Regions from separate parts of the Rhizobium sp. T1470 genome, predicted to be linked through region 1. Evidence: riboswitches for the same ligand, from Rfam matches in the RefSeq annotation. Region 1 holds a riboswitch; each other region holds the start of a gene.
What was found. Region 1 has a riboswitch for cobalamin ahead of cobU (bifunctional adenosylcobinamide kinase/adenosylcobinamide-phosphate guanylyltransferase). Riboswitches for the same ligand answer to the same signal wherever they lie in the genome.

Region 1 (5,218 bases):
CCGCAGAATATGTCGAACAATGCCGCGGTCGCTGACGACGGCGGTGAGATCGGCCGGGCGCAATGGCTGCAGTCGCTCGCTGCGCGGGTGCAGTCCTCGGTGCACATGAACCCTGTGTTGCTCAAGCCGCAAACCGAATACGGCAGCCAGATCATCGTTCAGGGCAAGGTCTGGGGGCAGGCCAAGGGACGGGACTATCAGAAGCTCAAGCCGACACTCCTCGATTACGTGATGCAGAGCTTTTCGGAGATTTCGGTCGGAGCGGATCTTGTGATCGTGGAAGGGGCGGGCTCGCCTGCCGAAATCAATCTCAGGGCCGGTGATATCGCCAATATGGGATTTGCGACGCGTGCCGGCGTGCCGGTGGTGTTGGTCGGCGACATCGATCGTGGCGGCGTGATCGCCTCGCTGGTCGGCACGCATACCATCCTCTCCGATGACGACCGGGCAATGATATCCGGCTACATCATCAACAAGTTTCGTGGTGACGTTTCGCTCTTCGATGCCGGAATCGATGCAGTGCGGCGTTTTACGGGATGGCCATGCCTCGGCGTCGTGCCATGGCTGAAGCACGCTTCGCGGTTGCCCGCCGAAGACTCGGTCGCGCTGGAGAGCCTGGCACGGGGCGGTTCGGCCGCGCTGAAGATCGCAGTGCCGGTCTTTCCCCGCATCGCGAATTTCGACGATCTGGATCCGCTGGCGGCAGAACCGGATGTCGAGTTGGTTTTTGTTCGCGCCGGAGAGCGGTTGCCGTCGGATGCCCGGCTGGTGATTCTGCCCGGTTCGAAATCGACGATCGCCGACCTGGCGGATATGCGCGTGCAGGGTTGGGATGTTGATCTTTTGGCCCATGTGAAGCGGGGCGGGCGGGTCATCGGCATCTGCGGCGGCTATCAGATGCTCGGACGCAAGGTGCATGATCCCCTGGGCATCGAGGGGGACCCCGCGCAGGTCACCGGCCTCGGGTTGCTGGACGTCGAGACGGAGATGGCGCCGGAAAAGACGGTGCGGAACAGCGTCGCTATGGCGGTGGAAGACGGCGCACCGCTTGCCGGCTATCAGATCCACCTCGGCATCACCGTAGGAGAGGATTGCGGCCGGCCATTCGCGATCGTCGATGGCGAACCGGACGGTGCCGTATCGGCCGACGGTCGGATTGCCGGCACGTATCTGCACGGGCTCTTTGCGAGTGACATCTATCGTACCCGTTTGCTGTGGAGTTTCGGTCTTTCTGGTGAGACGAACGATTACCGTGCCGGTGTCGAGAAAGCTTTAGACGACGTTGCGGCCGAGCTGGAAGCCTGCCTTGACCGGCGCTGGCTTGACGAGCTCTTCGGCTAGATCTCGCCGGATATTTCGCGGCGACGGCGATCGAGTTCTTCGCTATAGCGGCGCAGCGTGTAAGCCTCGCTCAGCTGCCCGACAACCTTCCTCTCGATCAGATTGTTGACGACCGCGAGCGCTTCGCTTTCGGTTTTGTCGAAGATGGCGGCTGCCTGCTTGGCGTTCATCTGCGGCTGCAGGAAATCGTTCTTGTAGCGGATGAATTCGCTGAGATCCTCGCCGGTGTCGTCGGTGTCGGTCAGGTTCGCGTAAATATCCGGGACGAGCACTAGCCCGCTGTATTTGCCCGTATCGTCCACCAGGACGACGCGCTGCGCCGAGCCAATGGGGAAGCGTTCCTTGAACTCTTCGATCGAAAGGCCGGCCTTGGCGGTCTTGACGTCGGCGCGCATCAGCCGGCCGACCGTCAGGTTGCGAATCCAGCCGACATCGTGGGCGCTGCGAATGCTCTCGCCGCGCAGATGGAAGCGCCATGTTGCGAAGGAGTAGCCGAAGGTGCTGCGCACGACGAGTGAGGAGGTGATGACGGCCGCAAGGACAAGTGCCGTGATCGGAAAGTCGCCCGTGATCTCCAGCGCCAGGAACGTCATCGTCAGGGGCCCGCCAATAACGGCGACTGCGAGCGAACTCATGCCGACGACCGCGTAGATAACGGGTGTCAGCGTCGCGTGGGCGAAATAGGGCGCGGAATAGGCAAATAGCTTGCCGAGCAGCGCCCCCATGAACAGCGACGCGAAGAAGAGGCCGCCTCTGAAACCCGAGCCGATCGAGATCGCGGAGGCCAAGGCCTTGAGGAGAAGCAGCCCAAGGAGGACCGGAATCGCGAGATCGCGCCCGAGATTGAGGTGCAGCGCTCCGTGTCCCGCTGACAGGATCTGCGGCGTGATAAGGGCGAGGAGACCGACGACGATGCCGCCAAGGGCAGGGCGCAGCGGTGTTGCGATGGAACTCCTGCGCGCCAGTTCCTCGATCGAGGCGACGCCCTGCATGATGAGAATACCGACGCCGGCGCAGACGGCACCGAGCAGCAGCGCCGGGACATAGTCGGCCGGCATGACGGAGCCGAATTCGCCGACATCGATGAGGAAATCACTGCCGGCCAGCAGCCGCGCAATCTGGGTCGCCACCAGCGCGGACACGACGACTGGTGTCAGCGAGACGATGGTGTATGTGCCGATGATGAGCTCGAAGGCATAGAACGCGCCGGTCAGTGGCGCATTAAAGGCCGCCGCAATCGCACCGGCCGCGCCGCATCCGACGAGAACGCGCAGGTCCGATCGGCGAAGCTGCAACTTCAGGCCAAGCTTCGAGGCCAGACCGGCTGCCAACTGCGTGTAGCCGGCTTCCAAACCAACGGAGGCACCGAAGCCGTTCGAAATGAGGTTCTGAACGGCAACGAGGATGCTGTCGGTCAGCGACAGGCGTCCGCCATGTAATGCGTTCGCCTCGATCGGGTCGACCATCGGCTTCTTACGGGTCTTGGCGAGGATGAACAGCAGAAGACCGAGCAGGATGCCGCCGCAAACCGGTGCCGTCAGCAGCAGGAACTTGTCGTCGATCTGGGAGGAGCTCAGCCTCTCGACGTCGCTGATTCCGAAGATCAGCCTGTGCATTGCGCGGGAAACGAGGCTCATGCCCGTCACCGCCAGGCCGGAGATCACCCCGACGATCGCGCCGGCGATGACCATCCCCATTTCGCTGCGCCGTAACAGAGCGCGCATCCGCCCGATATCGAGAAGCGTATGAAACGGACCGAAACGGCGGATATTGATTTTTAGGAGCATGACAGGAAAACTAGGCAGGTGTAGGCGCGATCAAGTGCAGAAAGGGACGGGCAAATCAGTGGCGCAACCCGCTTGCGATGCAATTGCGGCAAAAGACCGGCGCCGGCAACAATTATTTGTGACGTAAGCCACTGATAAAAGACGATAAATTTGGTAGAGAAGGTCGTCTTGGTCGCGGTTTCAGGCATGCAATGTCATATTGCGAGACGACGGCTTACGATTGACTTCGCCAGGGGCCTTGCCTAACGATGACTCCATAACGGATGGTTCCGGACCGGTTGAATCGGTGCGGATGAAAAGGGAATGTGAAGCGGTGGACCCAATCCGGGCGCCGTCATCATAGCCGACCCCGCGACTGTAGAGCGGTCAGGGTTTTCCGTCCGGCGTTGGTTCCTCGTGGTTGACAGTCTGCAATAGTGCAGGCGGGCGGCGCGGAAGCGGCGACGGAAAAGTCACTGGCAGTGCGTCATGATCAACCGGGGCTGGACGCCTCTCAAGTCTACGAATCGTCCGCCTTTTCATGAAATGCAGCCGGGAAGACGAGGAAAATCCGCTGGCACGATCAGGGGCGACCGGTTTCCGGTCTGCCCCGATCGCGGCCAAAACCCGCGAGCCAGGAGACCTGCCAATCGTGCCGGGCAAAAAGCCCATCCCTGGGCGATGCCCGCTGCCAGCACGGAGGTTGTCATGGCTGAAAGTAAGATTTTAAGGCTGCGTGCAGCCGTTCCGGTTCCGTGCGGAAGGCGTCCGCAGATGGGACAGTATTTTCCATGAGCCTGATATCATCTGGCACGACCTTCGTTCTCGGCGGTGCGCGCTCGGGAAAATCGCGCTTTGCCGAGCAACTGGTCGTTTCGGGCGGCCTGGAGCGCCACTATGTGGCGACCGGCCGGGCTTGGGATGAGGAAATGCGCTCCCGGATCGACACGCACAAAGCCGACCGCGGCGATCTCTGGCACACCCATGAAGAGCCGCTCGATCTTGTCGGATGCCTGCGGGCAATCGATGGCGAAGGACGGGCGATCCTGGTGGATTGCCTGACGCTTTGGGTCACCAATCTGATGATGGAAGAGCGCGACATGGTGGCGGAGTTCGCCTCGCTTGCCGCCTACGTGCCTGCGGCACGCGCGCGCCTCGTCATCGTTTCCAACGAGGTCGGTCTCGGCATCGTTCCGGAAAACCGCATGGCGCGGGAGTTCCGGGATCATGCCGGCCGCCTGCATCAAATGATCGCGGCGGAAGCTGCGGACGTGTATTTTATCGCGGCAGGTCTGCCGCTGAAGATGAAGGGTTGAATTTCATGAACCAGCAGAAAATCCCGGCGACCGTGATCACCGGCTTTCTCGGCGCCGGCAAGACGACGATGATCCGCAATCTGCTTTCCAACACGAACGGCAAGAAAATCGCGCTGATTATCAACGAATTCGGCGATCTCGGCGTCGACGGCGAGGTGCTCAAGGGCTGCGGCGCCGAGAATTGCACCGAAGATGACATCATCGAGCTCACCAATGGCTGCATCTGCTGCACGGTTGCCGACGACTTCATTCCGACGATGACCAAGCTTCTGGAGCGCGAACAGCGCCCCGACCACATCGTCATCGAAACCTCCGGTCTCGCGCTGCCGCAGCCGCTCGTGGCGGCCTTCAATTGGCCTGACATTCGCACGCAGGTCACCGTCGACGGCGTTATCACCGTTGTCGATAGCGCTGCCGTGGCGGCCGGCCGTTTTGCCGACGATCACGGTGCCGTGGAAGCCCGTCGCGTGGAGGATGAATCGCTCGATCATGAAAGCCCGATCGAAGAACTTTTCGAAGATCAGCTCACCTGCGCCGATCTGATCGTGCTCAACAAGATCGATCTTCTTGACACGGCAGGCCTCGGTCGCGTGCGCGATGAGGTCGCGTCCCGTATCGCCCGCAAGCCCGTGATGATCGAGGCGCGCAACGGCGAGGTTCCGGCAAGCGTGTTGCTCGGGCTCGGGGTCGGTACCGAGGATGACGTGGCCAACCGCAAATCCCACCATGAGCTCGAGCACGAGGATGGTGTACCGCATGACCACGACGAGTTCGATAGCTTCGTCGTGGAACTCG
Region 2 (5,218 bases), 1.4 Mb from region 1:
TTCCTCTTGGAGCGGCACTGGTGGACACCTTCATAGCGAAGTTTGTCCACCTTGTGCACCCTGATTGTTGAGGTCAGTTGCGGGCGCGCCAGTAGGCGATCTGCTTGCGCACTTCCTCAGGTGCCGTGCCGCCAAAGCTCTTGCGGCTTGCAACCGATGCCTCGACCGTCAGCACGTCGTAGACCTTGTCGGTAATGGCCTGATTGATCGCCTGCAGATCGGCAAGCGACAGGTCGGCGAGATCACAACCCTTGCTCTCGGCAAGCGCCACGGCGCGGCCGGTCACGTGATGGGCGTCGCGGAACGGCAGGCCGGCCTCGCGCACCAGCCAGTCGGCAAGGTCGGTTGCAGTCGAGTAGCCGGAACCGGCTGCGGCTTTCATGCGCGCGGTATTGATCGTCAGGTCGCGGACCATGCCCGTCATGGCAGCGATGGCCAGTTCCAGGCTCTCGGCGGCGTCGAAGACCTGCTCCTTGTCTTCCTGCATGTCCTTGGAATAGGCGAGCGGCAGGCCCTTCATGATGGTCAGAAGCGCGATCAGCGAGCCGTTGATGCGGCCGGTCTTGGCGCGCACCAGTTCGGCGGCGTCGGGGTTCTTCTTCTGCGGCATGATCGACGAGCCGGTGGAGAAGGCATCCGACAGGCGCACGAAGCCGAATTGCGGGGTCGACCAGATGACGATCTCTTCGGCCAGACGCGACAGGTGCATGCTGCAGATGGCGGCCAGCGCCAGGAACTCGATGGCGAAATCGCGGTCGGAGACGGTGTCGATCGAGTTGCGGGTCGGTTCGCGGAAGCCGAGCGCCTTGGCGGTCATGTGGCGATCGATCGGATAGCCGGTGCCGGCCAGCGCCGCCGCGCCGATCGGGCTTTCATCGAGATGCTCGATGGCATGGCGTACGCGCGAGCGGTCGCGGCCGAACATTTCGACATAGGCCATGCAGTGATGGCCGAAGGTGACGGGCTGTGCCGTCTGCAAATGCGTGAAGCCCGGCATGACGGTTTCGGCATGCTCTTCGGCGCGGTCGAGGAAGGCGGCGATCAGGTTGGTCAGCAGCTGCTCGGTCTTCTCAAGCTCTTCCTTCACCCAGAGGCGGAAATCGAGCGCGACCTGGTCGTTGCGCGAACGGGCGGTGTGCAGGCGGCCGGCGGCCGGGCCGATCAGCGTCGCGAGCCGTGCCTCGACATTCATGTGAATGTCTTCGAGCTGGCGGGAGAATTCGAAATTGCCGCTTTCGATCTCTGACAGGATCGTGTTTAGCCCCTCGACGATCTTGTCCTTATCATCGGGCTGAATGATGCCCTGGTGGGCGAGCATGGTGGCGTGGGCGATCGAGCCGCGGATGTCTTGTGCAAACAGCTTCTTGTCGAAACCGATCGAGGCATTTATCTCCTCCATGATCGCATCTGGGCCGGAAGCGAAACGTCCGCCCCACATCTGGTTGGAGGATTTGGTGTCCGTGCTGTCGGCCATGAAGATGCCTGCCTTGAAGAACGCGTGTCTCGGAGAACGAAATGACGACAAGAACGCCCCTGCGCCTGCCATCCCTCAAGCTGATAGGGATCGCGGCCGTCGCAGGCATTATTGCCGGTGCGGCAGCGGTTTACATCAGGGAAGCCGGGTCTGGCAATGGCGGGGCGCAAACGGCATCGGGCGAATGCGCGGCGGCAAAGGACGTCGCCGCCAGGATTTCGCCGCTCCTGAAGGGCCAGGTCGCAGCAATGGTTGCCGCCGACGAGCACCGCAAGCTCACCGCCGTCGCCTTCAAGGGCGCCGACGGCAAACCGATGACACTCGACAACTTCGCCGGCAAGACCGTGCTCTTCAATCTCTGGGCGACGTGGTGCGTGCCCTGCCGCGAGGAAATGCCGGCCCTGAACGCGCTGGAGAAGGAGTTGGGCAGCGACAGGTTCCAGGTCGTTCCCGTCAACATCGATACCGGCGACGATGAAAAACCGAAGGCTTTCCTGAGCGAGATCGGCGTTGATGCGCTCAAGCTCTATCGCGACAACACGATCGAGGTGTTCAACAGCCTGAAGAAGCAGGGCCTGGCGTTCGGCCTGCCCGTCACGCTGCTGATCGACGACAAGGGCTGCTTGATCTCTGCCATGAACGGGCCGGCGGCCTGGGATAGCGAAGATGCCAAGGCGCTGATCAAGGGTGCCGTGGGGTCGTGAGCGTCGACAACTTAGAATACTCCCTCGAAAGACGCCACACGACCACCGATATTGAAGGCCCATTGCGGACCTTGCCGTGCGTCGCTAGATTGTGAACGAGACGAAGTCGCGTGCTTGGCGCATAAGTCGAACCCCGACTGAAGGAGACGGCGTCTCCCAAGCTTTTCAAGCTTTAGCTCGCTTCGCTCAGGGGGCAGGCGAGCCCTATCGAACGCAAGTCAGTTTACTGGTGCGACAGAGTAGGAGGCGTAGATGGCAATTTCGCGCAAGCAGGCAGAGCGTTTGCTAACGGCGGACGAATGGCAACTCGTTCAAAAAACCCACCATCCGGCGATGCAGGGCCTGCCGGATGCTGATCTCTCGGACCTCGCCAAGCGAATACGTGAAAGGCGCGATCGTGCGCAAAGCGAGGCGAATAGACAGCGCAGGGAAATGAGAGGCAAGGCGCAACCCAAAGGGGCGGCGCCAGCGCGCAAGGATACGGGCACGAGAGCCAAACTCGAAGTTCTGGCAATGGGCGTGCGTAGTGTAAATGCCGAACAGGCTCGTCGGCGTAGAATGCTCGCTAAAGTTCAGATGGTCGAGAACATGCGAGCCGTGTTGGCGCGAAAGAAAGAAGCGAAAAGCGAGAAAGACGCGTCATTTAACGCACGCCAGGCTCATGCAGGCATGCACTCGATCGAACGTTCAAAGCGCAAAAATCTCATCCGTCCTATGGAGCGAGGTAGATTGCGGAAGGCTGGCGCTGTTTCACAGGCAAAGCGCGACGCCCGTGGCGTATAGGCGTTGATGGTTTTTGCCAGGTCACTTCATCAGCTTATCGATCTGGTGTGAGCGGCCAACCTCAAATAGCAGGAATGGAACCCGACATCTCGTGGATCCGCGATATCAATTGGCGTCTCGGGACCGGCGGTTCGCCGCGATAGTCGTAGAAGCCACGGCCGGACTTGCGGCCGAGCCAGCCGGCCTCGACATATTTCACCAGCAGCCGGCAGGGGCGGTCCTTGGCCTGTCCGTCACGCTGCTGATCGATGACAAGGGCGATCTCCGCCATGAACGGCCCCGCGGCCTGGGACAGCGAGGACGCAGCTGATCAGGGCGCGGTCGGGTCGCAAGAGGCGTCGCGACGCGGTGCAGATCGAATACTCTGCTTCGCTCCAATTTTCTTTCGAGGTCGATCCGTCCGACACCCCCTCCGGAGTGGCATTGCGATTTCCCAGACTTTCACCGGCTGGTGTGAACATAGCCATTGACGGGAAATTAACCTCATATACTATATGTAGTGTTCGAGGTTCTTCAGATTCGCAAGGATCGGAAGCTAAGACGGGAATAAGGTGCGCGACGTCCATGACGGGCCGAGCAATGCCGGAGCTGCCCCCGCAACTGTAAGCGGCGAGTGTTCGTTCGACAAAGCCACTGAAGTCTTTGATTTCGGGAAGGCGAGAATGAGCGCTATGACCTGCAAGCCAGGAGACCTGCCTCGATCAGCAACGTCCACGGGCGGGGTGTCCGGATGGAGAGCGTTGGATTGTGCACGATGCCGCGATCTTCGCTTCCGCTAATGCCCCGCATGAGTCACTTCGGGGTGAAGTCTTATGTCCTTGAGTTTCGATTTGCATCTACGCGAGTGACGGGCATTTAGCGCGCCCGGCAATCGGCAATAGCTGTCTTCATTTTCGAGTTCCTGTCGCACGGACATCGGCGGATGTCCGAACGATCCTTTATGCCTTCCTGATACACGAGGATATATTGATGAGCATTACTGTTTACAGCAAGCCCGCCTGCGTCCAGTGCACCGCGACCACCCGCGCACTCGACCGCCAGGGCATCGATTACACCGTGATCGACGTTTCCACCGATTCTGCGGCCTACGAACTGGTGCAAGGCCTCGGCTATCGCCAGGTGCCCGTGGTCGTCGCCGGTGAGCAGCATTGGGCCGGGTTCCGCCCCGATAAGATCAGCGCGCTGGTGTGACGGAAAGGACGATGGGCGAGATCGTCTATTTTTCCAGTCGGTCGGAAAACACTCATCGCTTCGTAACAAAGCTGGGTTTGCCGGCCCAACGCATCCCGATCGGCGGCGACGCTAACCTTGCGGTTAGCAGTCCTTTCGTCCTGATCGTCCCCACCTATTGCGGCGAATGCGGCAAGGGGGCCGTGCCCAAAGAGGTGATCCGCTTCCTCAACGACGCGGAAAACCGTTCAAACATCCGCGGGGTCATCGCCGCGGGCAACAGCAACTTCGGAGCGACCTTCGGGATCGCCGGCGACATCATCTCTGCCAAGTGCCAGGTGCCGTACCTCTACAGGTTCGAGCTGCTGGGCACGGCGGCGGATGTCGACAACGTCAGACGCGGATTGGAACGATTTTGGACACGCTAACGCTCGATCGACCTCTGAAGGCATCAGAGGCCGCGCTCGACTACCACGCCCTCAATGCCATGCTGAACCTCTATGACGAGGACGGCAAAATCCAGCTCGACAAGGATCGGCTGGCGGCCAAGCAGTATTTCCTGCAGCATGTGAACCAGAACACCGTCTTCTTTCATAACCTCAGGGAAAAGCTCGATTACCTGGTGACCGAGGGTTATTACGAGCAGGACGTTCTCGACCAATATTCGTTCAACTTCGTGCGCGAACTCTTCGACCATGCCTATGCGAAAAAGTTCCGCTTCCCAACCTTCCTCGGGGCTTTCAAGTATTACACCAGCTATACGCTGAAGACCTTCGACGGAAAGCGCTATTTGGAGCGCTACGAGGACCGCATTTGCATGGTTGCCCTGACGCTGGCCTGCGGCAACGAAAACCTCGCCCGTGATATGGTCGATGAGATCATCGCCGGGCGGTTTCAGCCCGCGACGCCGACCTTCCTCAATGCCGGGAAGAAGCAACGCGGCGAACTCGTCTCCTGCTTTCTCTTGCGCGTCGAGGACAACGTGGAGTCGATCGCGCGAGGCATCAATTCGGCGCTTCAGTTGTCGAAGCGCGGCGGGGGTGTTGCACTTGCTCTGACGAACCTGCGGGAAGCAGGTGCTCCGATC
Region 3 (5,218 bases), 140 kb from region 1:
TGCCGAGCCGATTCTGATCGGCCGCCCATCGGTCATCGAAACCCGCCTGCAGCGTTACGGTCTGCGCATCCGCCCGCTTGCAGATTTCGACGTGATCAATCCGGAAGACGATCCGCGCTTCCGCGAATACGTGGATCTTTACTTCTCACTGGTCGGACGGCGTGGCGTCATTCCGGAAGCGGCCCGCACGATCGTGCGCACAAACACGACGGTCATTGGCGCTTTGGCGCTAAAGCGCGGCGAAGCTGATGCGCTCATCTGTGGCCTGGAAGGCCGCTACGAGAAGCATCTGCGCGATGTCCGCCAGATCATCGGCAAGAGGCAAGACGTTTGCGACTTCTCGGCGCTCAGCCTGCTGATCTCGCAACGCGGTGCTACTTTCTTCACCGACACCTACGTTACATTCAATCCGAGCGCCGAAGAGATTGCCGAGTCCGCAATACTCGCCGCAGAGGAAATCAAGCGCTTCGGCATCACGCCGCGTGCTGCCCTCGTATCCCACTCGAACTTCGGTTCGCGTGAATCCGAGAGCGCGACGAAGATGCGCGCTGCGCTTCAGCTGGTGCGCGAGGCTGCGCCGGAACTGGAAGTCGACGGGGAAATGCACGGCGAAAGCGCAATCTCCGACGCGCTGCGCAAGCGCGTCATGCCCGATACGACACTGCATGACGAAGCCAACCTGCTGGTCTTCCCGAACCTCGATGCGGCCAACATCACATTGGGCGTTGTAAAGTCGATGATCGATGGACTGCATGTCGGGCCGATCCTGCTTGGCGCGGCACTGCCGGCGCACATCCTGGCGCCTTCCGTGACCTCCCGCGGCGTGGTCAACATGGCCGCCCTCGCCGTCGTCGAGGCTTCACAGCCAGCATGATTTGCGGCAGATTGAAAAAAATGCGTTAAGGTTCCGACCGCAGCTTGTTGCGACAAGCGGGCTAGCAATGAAGGCGCGGCAGGACGCCGCGCCTGATGACCCTGGTATTTGCTCACCGATGGGACGATGCCTTGAAGCGCTGGATTTTGTCACTCACAGCCGCCCTTGCTCTGACCGGGCCGACCCATGCCCAGATGCCGGCGATCTGTGGCGACCTGCGCGGCCGCCTCGCCGACCTGCCGCAGATCATCGGCAGCACGCCCGAAGTGCGCAAATACGCCAGCGCCATAGCCGAACAAAACCTTGAACTTCGCAAACTCCGGAGCGATCTGCGCCAAAACGGCTGCACGAGCGGCAGCATGGTCGTGATCGGCGATGATGACGGCTACTGTGGCGAACTCGAGCGCGCCGAAGCCAAGATGGTCGACAACATCCGTTATCTGCAGCAGCGTCGCGACGAACTGCGCGGCCAGAGTGAGGATGTCCGCATGAGGAACGAGCTTCTTGCAGCGCTCGACGACAACGACTGCAACGAGGCGCAGTGGCCCGCTGACACCGGCCAAGGATATGCGCCGCCACCCAGCATCGAAGATCAGGCGTTGCGGAACGACACATTCATTCCCTTGGGTGGCGATCCAAGCCAGCGCCGTTATGGTCTCCCGGGCCTGTCGCCGCTCTCTCATCTGAACACCGTATGCGTGCGAAGCTGTGACGGCGGCTTCTTTCCGTTGAGCTCGAACGCAACATCCCAAGACTTTGCCCGCGATGCCGACACCTGCTCGAAGATGTGTCCCGGCATCGAAACCGAGCTCTTCTATCATGACGTCTCCAGCACCGAGACATCGCAGATGATCTCCGCGACGACAGGCGCTCCTTACACCGCCATGCCGAATGCTTTCGCTTACAAGAACCGCAAGCCCGGCGAAAAATCGTCCTGCAGTTGCGATCTTAACGCTTACTACGCGCGGATGCGAAAAAACCAATCGATCAGCGAACCGCCACAACAGGGATCGATCACAACGATCGAAACCAAGAAGCCTGAGATGGAGAGCCATGCCGTCGCACCGGCCGCGCCTCAGCCTCAGGTGCCGGACAGGCCCTATGATCCGGCAGGAAGCAAGGTGCGCCAGATCGGCCCGCAGTTCCTTGCCGGCGACCAAGGTACGATCGACCTCAAGAACCCGGCAAAGCCAGGCCCCCAGCCGCAGCAACAGTAGGCCGCATCATTCCGCTGAATTGCCCCAAAGATCCATGAAGACAAGCTCCTCGAGCGGCAGGCGCTGGCGCCATCCTTTGACCGCCAGCTCCGGCTGTTGATAGAGTTGATCGACGTAGCCGACACAGAGCCAGGCAACGATCTCGACCCGCTCTGGAACGCCGAGAATCCTTTTGATATCGGACTCGTGAAAGATGCTCACCCAGCCGACCCCCACGCCTTCGGCGCGGGCTGCGAGCCACAGATTTTGCACGGCGCAGACCGTGGAGTAGGAATCCATTCGTGGGTTGTGCGTTCGGCCGAGAACGACATCGCCGCAGCGATTGGGATCACAGGTGACGCAAATGCTGAGCGGTGCGGCTCGGATGCCCTCCAGCTTCAGCGACCGGTAGAGCTGCTGTCGCTCCCCCTGAAACATCTCGCCGGCCTCGCGGTTGGCGTAATCGAACGCCTGCCAGACCGCCTCCTTCACCTGCTGATCGCGCACCAGAATGAAATTCCAAGGCTGCATGAACCCGACGGACGGCGCGTGATGCGCAGCCGACAAAAGCCTGATGATGACGTCATCCGGTATGGGGTCCGGGAGAAATTCCGAACGTACGTCACGACGCGTCGATATCGCCCTGTATACGGCGTCACGTTCCTCGGCCGAAAAGGCTGCGGCTCCCGACAGGGAGCCTGAATTGTCTGGTCGCATCGTCAATCCCCAACAACACAACCGCCCCGCCGTCCACGCGGGTCAGTCTATGATGTCGGGCCGGTCTTCTGACTTGGCGTCATCCGGCTGCCGCGCCTTCCCGATACTGGACCAGTGGCTTGTTGCGGCAGTCGTCAGCCTTACAGCGTTGGGCACGTTTCGGTCTTTCACCGAATTCCCGATTCTCCCGCCTGAGACGGGCACCCGACGGAGGGTCTATGCCGCGAAAAATCTGTCGATGCAATCCTTCATGCTGAGATCGGGTAGTACCGCACATAGGCGAACTCATCGCCTGACGGCGACCAATTCGGCACGTTGATCGTTCCCTGCCCACCAAAGAGTTTGAAGAGCGTCGTCAGGTTGCCGCCATCCATATCCATCAGCCGCAGACAAACATCGAGATCGCGAGGGTGGTCGAAGACGTCGGGGTCGTAGGAGAGGATCAGGACCTTATCGTTGTTGGGCGACGGATGAGCAAACCAATTGCCGTAGTTGTCGCTGGTGATCTGTTCGAGGCCGGTCCCATCCGGATGAATGCGCCAGATCTGCATGAGGCCCGTGCGGCTGGAATTGAAGTAGATCCACTGGCCGTCGGCCGAATAATCTGGCCCGTCGTTGCGCCCCTCGCCGCGTGTCAACCGCTTCTCGTCGCCGCCGTCTACCGAAATCGTGTAGATGTCGAATAGGTCGTCGCGGATGCCGCAATAGGCGAGATCCTTCCCGTCGGGCGACCAGCCGTGCCAATAGGACGGCTGATTTTGCGTCACCAGACGCGGCGCGCCGCCTTCTGCCGGAAGTACATAGATCGTCGATTTCCCGAACTCGGTCTTGTCGGAAATGACGATCTGACGGCCGTCAGGCGAGATGCCGTGATCGTTGTTGCAGGCCGTGGCAAATCCGGTATCGACTTTCTCGACCTTGCCCGAACCGTCAAGCACCAGGCGGTAGAGAAGCCCGTCACCGTTCAGCAGAAGATAGCCTCCATCCGGCGAAAAGTTTGGCGCTTCCACCAGTTGCGTGGTTTGCCAGACAACGCGCGCCTGGCCTGTTTTGATGTTGTAGATCTCGATGGAACTTCTCAATCTGAATCCTCCTGACATCGAACTCGTCAGACCTACGACGGCTCGCCGCTCGGCACAAGCAAGTGAACCGAAGCGGGCATCCGCGGACGGCGCCGGCGGCGCTTTATCCACCGATCACAAATGTGGGAAACATAACGGTTCATCTAGCGTTCATGACGAAGATGTGACAGTTCGATGAAGCTTTTATGACGTTGGAGTTTCTTAGTTGATCGCGTTGGGAATGAGGTCCGCAGCGGCAGCGCGTTTCGCGTCGCTTTCCACTGGTGTCAGGGGAAGCGCCCAATCGCCAGCTTTACGCGCTGCGCTCGGAATTTGCCTTTCGGCCCTGATTGCTCTCTTCGCCACTGTAGCGGTCGAAATAATCGCCCGCGATGGGTTCGCCGATGTGCGCGAATTCCTGACATCGCCGGTACGCCCCGGCATGACAACGGTCGTGATGTTGACCGTCCTGATGCTCTCGCTGGACGCTGCCCTGGGAAGACGATTCATTTCGGCGTTGATCGTTCTGCCGCTGGTGCTCGTTCCCGCCATCGTCTCCAGCCAGAAGCAGCATTATCTCACGGACCCCCTGTACCCGTCCGACGTCCTATTTGGGCGCCAGATCATGGAGTTGCTTCCCGTGATGGCGCGCGACCGGCCGTGGACAGCGGTTGCCATGGTCGTTGGCATCGTTCTTTCCGCGGTCGCGATTGCCGTCCTGTGGCATTTCGCTTGGCGCCGTTGTCCGCGGCTCTCAAGGACCGCCCAACTGCGTCAACTCTGTATCGGCTTACCTGTTATCGCAGCTTTTGGCGCGTTGATGGATTATTCCAAATACTCCTACATACGCGATCGCCTTCAGGTTTTGCCGATGATGTGGGATCAGAAGGAAAACTACCGCAGCAACGGCTTCATCCTCGCCTTCATCTTCAACATTCCGATGGCCGACGTGGCAGCGCCGGTCGGCTTCGGTACGCAGGCGCTTGATGCTATTCCGACCCGCAACTACGGCTATCTCAGTGGCCCGCGCGAAAAGCCCGACGTGATCATGCTGATGAGTGAATCCTTCTGGGATCCGACCCGGCTGAAGACCGTCACCCTGTCGCCGGATCCGATGCCGAATATCAGGGCCGAGCAGTCGGGCCATGTCTTCTCACCCGAGTTTGGCGGCATGACCGCCAATGTCGAATTCGAGGCACTGACGGGCTTCTCGAATGCCTTCCTGCCCTATGGCAGCATTCCCTACCAGCAGTATATTCGCAGCAACGTCCCCTCGCTTGCGACGTTCTTCCGCGGCGAAGGCTATGCCGCCCGGTCTCTGCATCCATTCAGCGGCTGGTTCTGGAACCGCAACGAAGTCTACAAGGACT

Region 2: another riboswitch for cobalamin. It lies ahead of nrdH (glutaredoxin-like protein NrdH); the one in region 1 lies ahead of cobU (bifunctional adenosylcobinamide kinase/adenosylcobinamide-phosphate guanylyltransferase).
Region 3: another riboswitch for cobalamin. It lies ahead of bluB (5,6-dimethylbenzimidazole synthase); the one in region 1 lies ahead of cobU (bifunctional adenosylcobinamide kinase/adenosylcobinamide-phosphate guanylyltransferase).

What each region holds. Positions count from the first base shown of each region.
Region 1 covers NZ_CP148091.1:2,655,441-2,660,658, reverse strand. The annotation lists gene WGT02_RS13435 (cobyric acid synthase) at 1-1,341, shown strand, start outside; gene WGT02_RS13430 (chloride channel protein) at 1,338-3,128, opposite strand; cobalamin riboswitch at 3,376-3,773, shown strand; gene cobU (bifunctional adenosylcobinamide kinase/adenosylcobinamide-phosphate guanylyltransferase) at 3,899-4,423, shown strand; gene cobW (cobalamin biosynthesis protein CobW) at 4,429-5,218, shown strand, end outside.
Region 2 covers NZ_CP148091.1:4,023,611-4,028,828, reverse strand. The annotation lists gene argH (argininosuccinate lyase) at 74-1,474, opposite strand; gene WGT02_RS20185 (TlpA disulfide reductase family protein) at 1,516-2,178, shown strand; gene WGT02_RS20180 (hypothetical protein) at 2,431-2,961, shown strand; partial or broken gene WGT02_RS20175 (3-hydroxyacyl-CoA dehydrogenase family protein) at 3,023-3,187, opposite strand; partial or broken gene WGT02_RS20170 (TlpA family protein disulfide reductase) at 3,173-3,290, shown strand; cobalamin riboswitch at 3,451-3,676, shown strand; gene nrdH (glutaredoxin-like protein NrdH) at 3,931-4,152, shown strand; gene nrdI (class Ib ribonucleoside-diphosphate reductase assembly flavoprotein NrdI) at 4,164-4,559, shown strand; partial or broken gene nrdE (class 1b ribonucleoside-diphosphate reductase subunit alpha) at 4,619-5,218, shown strand, end outside.
Region 3 covers NZ_CP148091.1:2,519,362-2,524,579, forward strand. The annotation lists gene WGT02_RS12725 (NADP-dependent malic enzyme) at 1-874, shown strand, start outside; gene WGT02_RS12730 (DUF2865 domain-containing protein) at 1,006-2,091, shown strand; gene bluB (5,6-dimethylbenzimidazole synthase) at 2,098-2,787, opposite strand; cobalamin riboswitch at 2,828-3,010, opposite strand; gene WGT02_RS12740 (TolB family protein) at 3,036-3,869, opposite strand; gene WGT02_RS12745 (LTA synthase family protein) at 4,075-5,218, shown strand, end outside.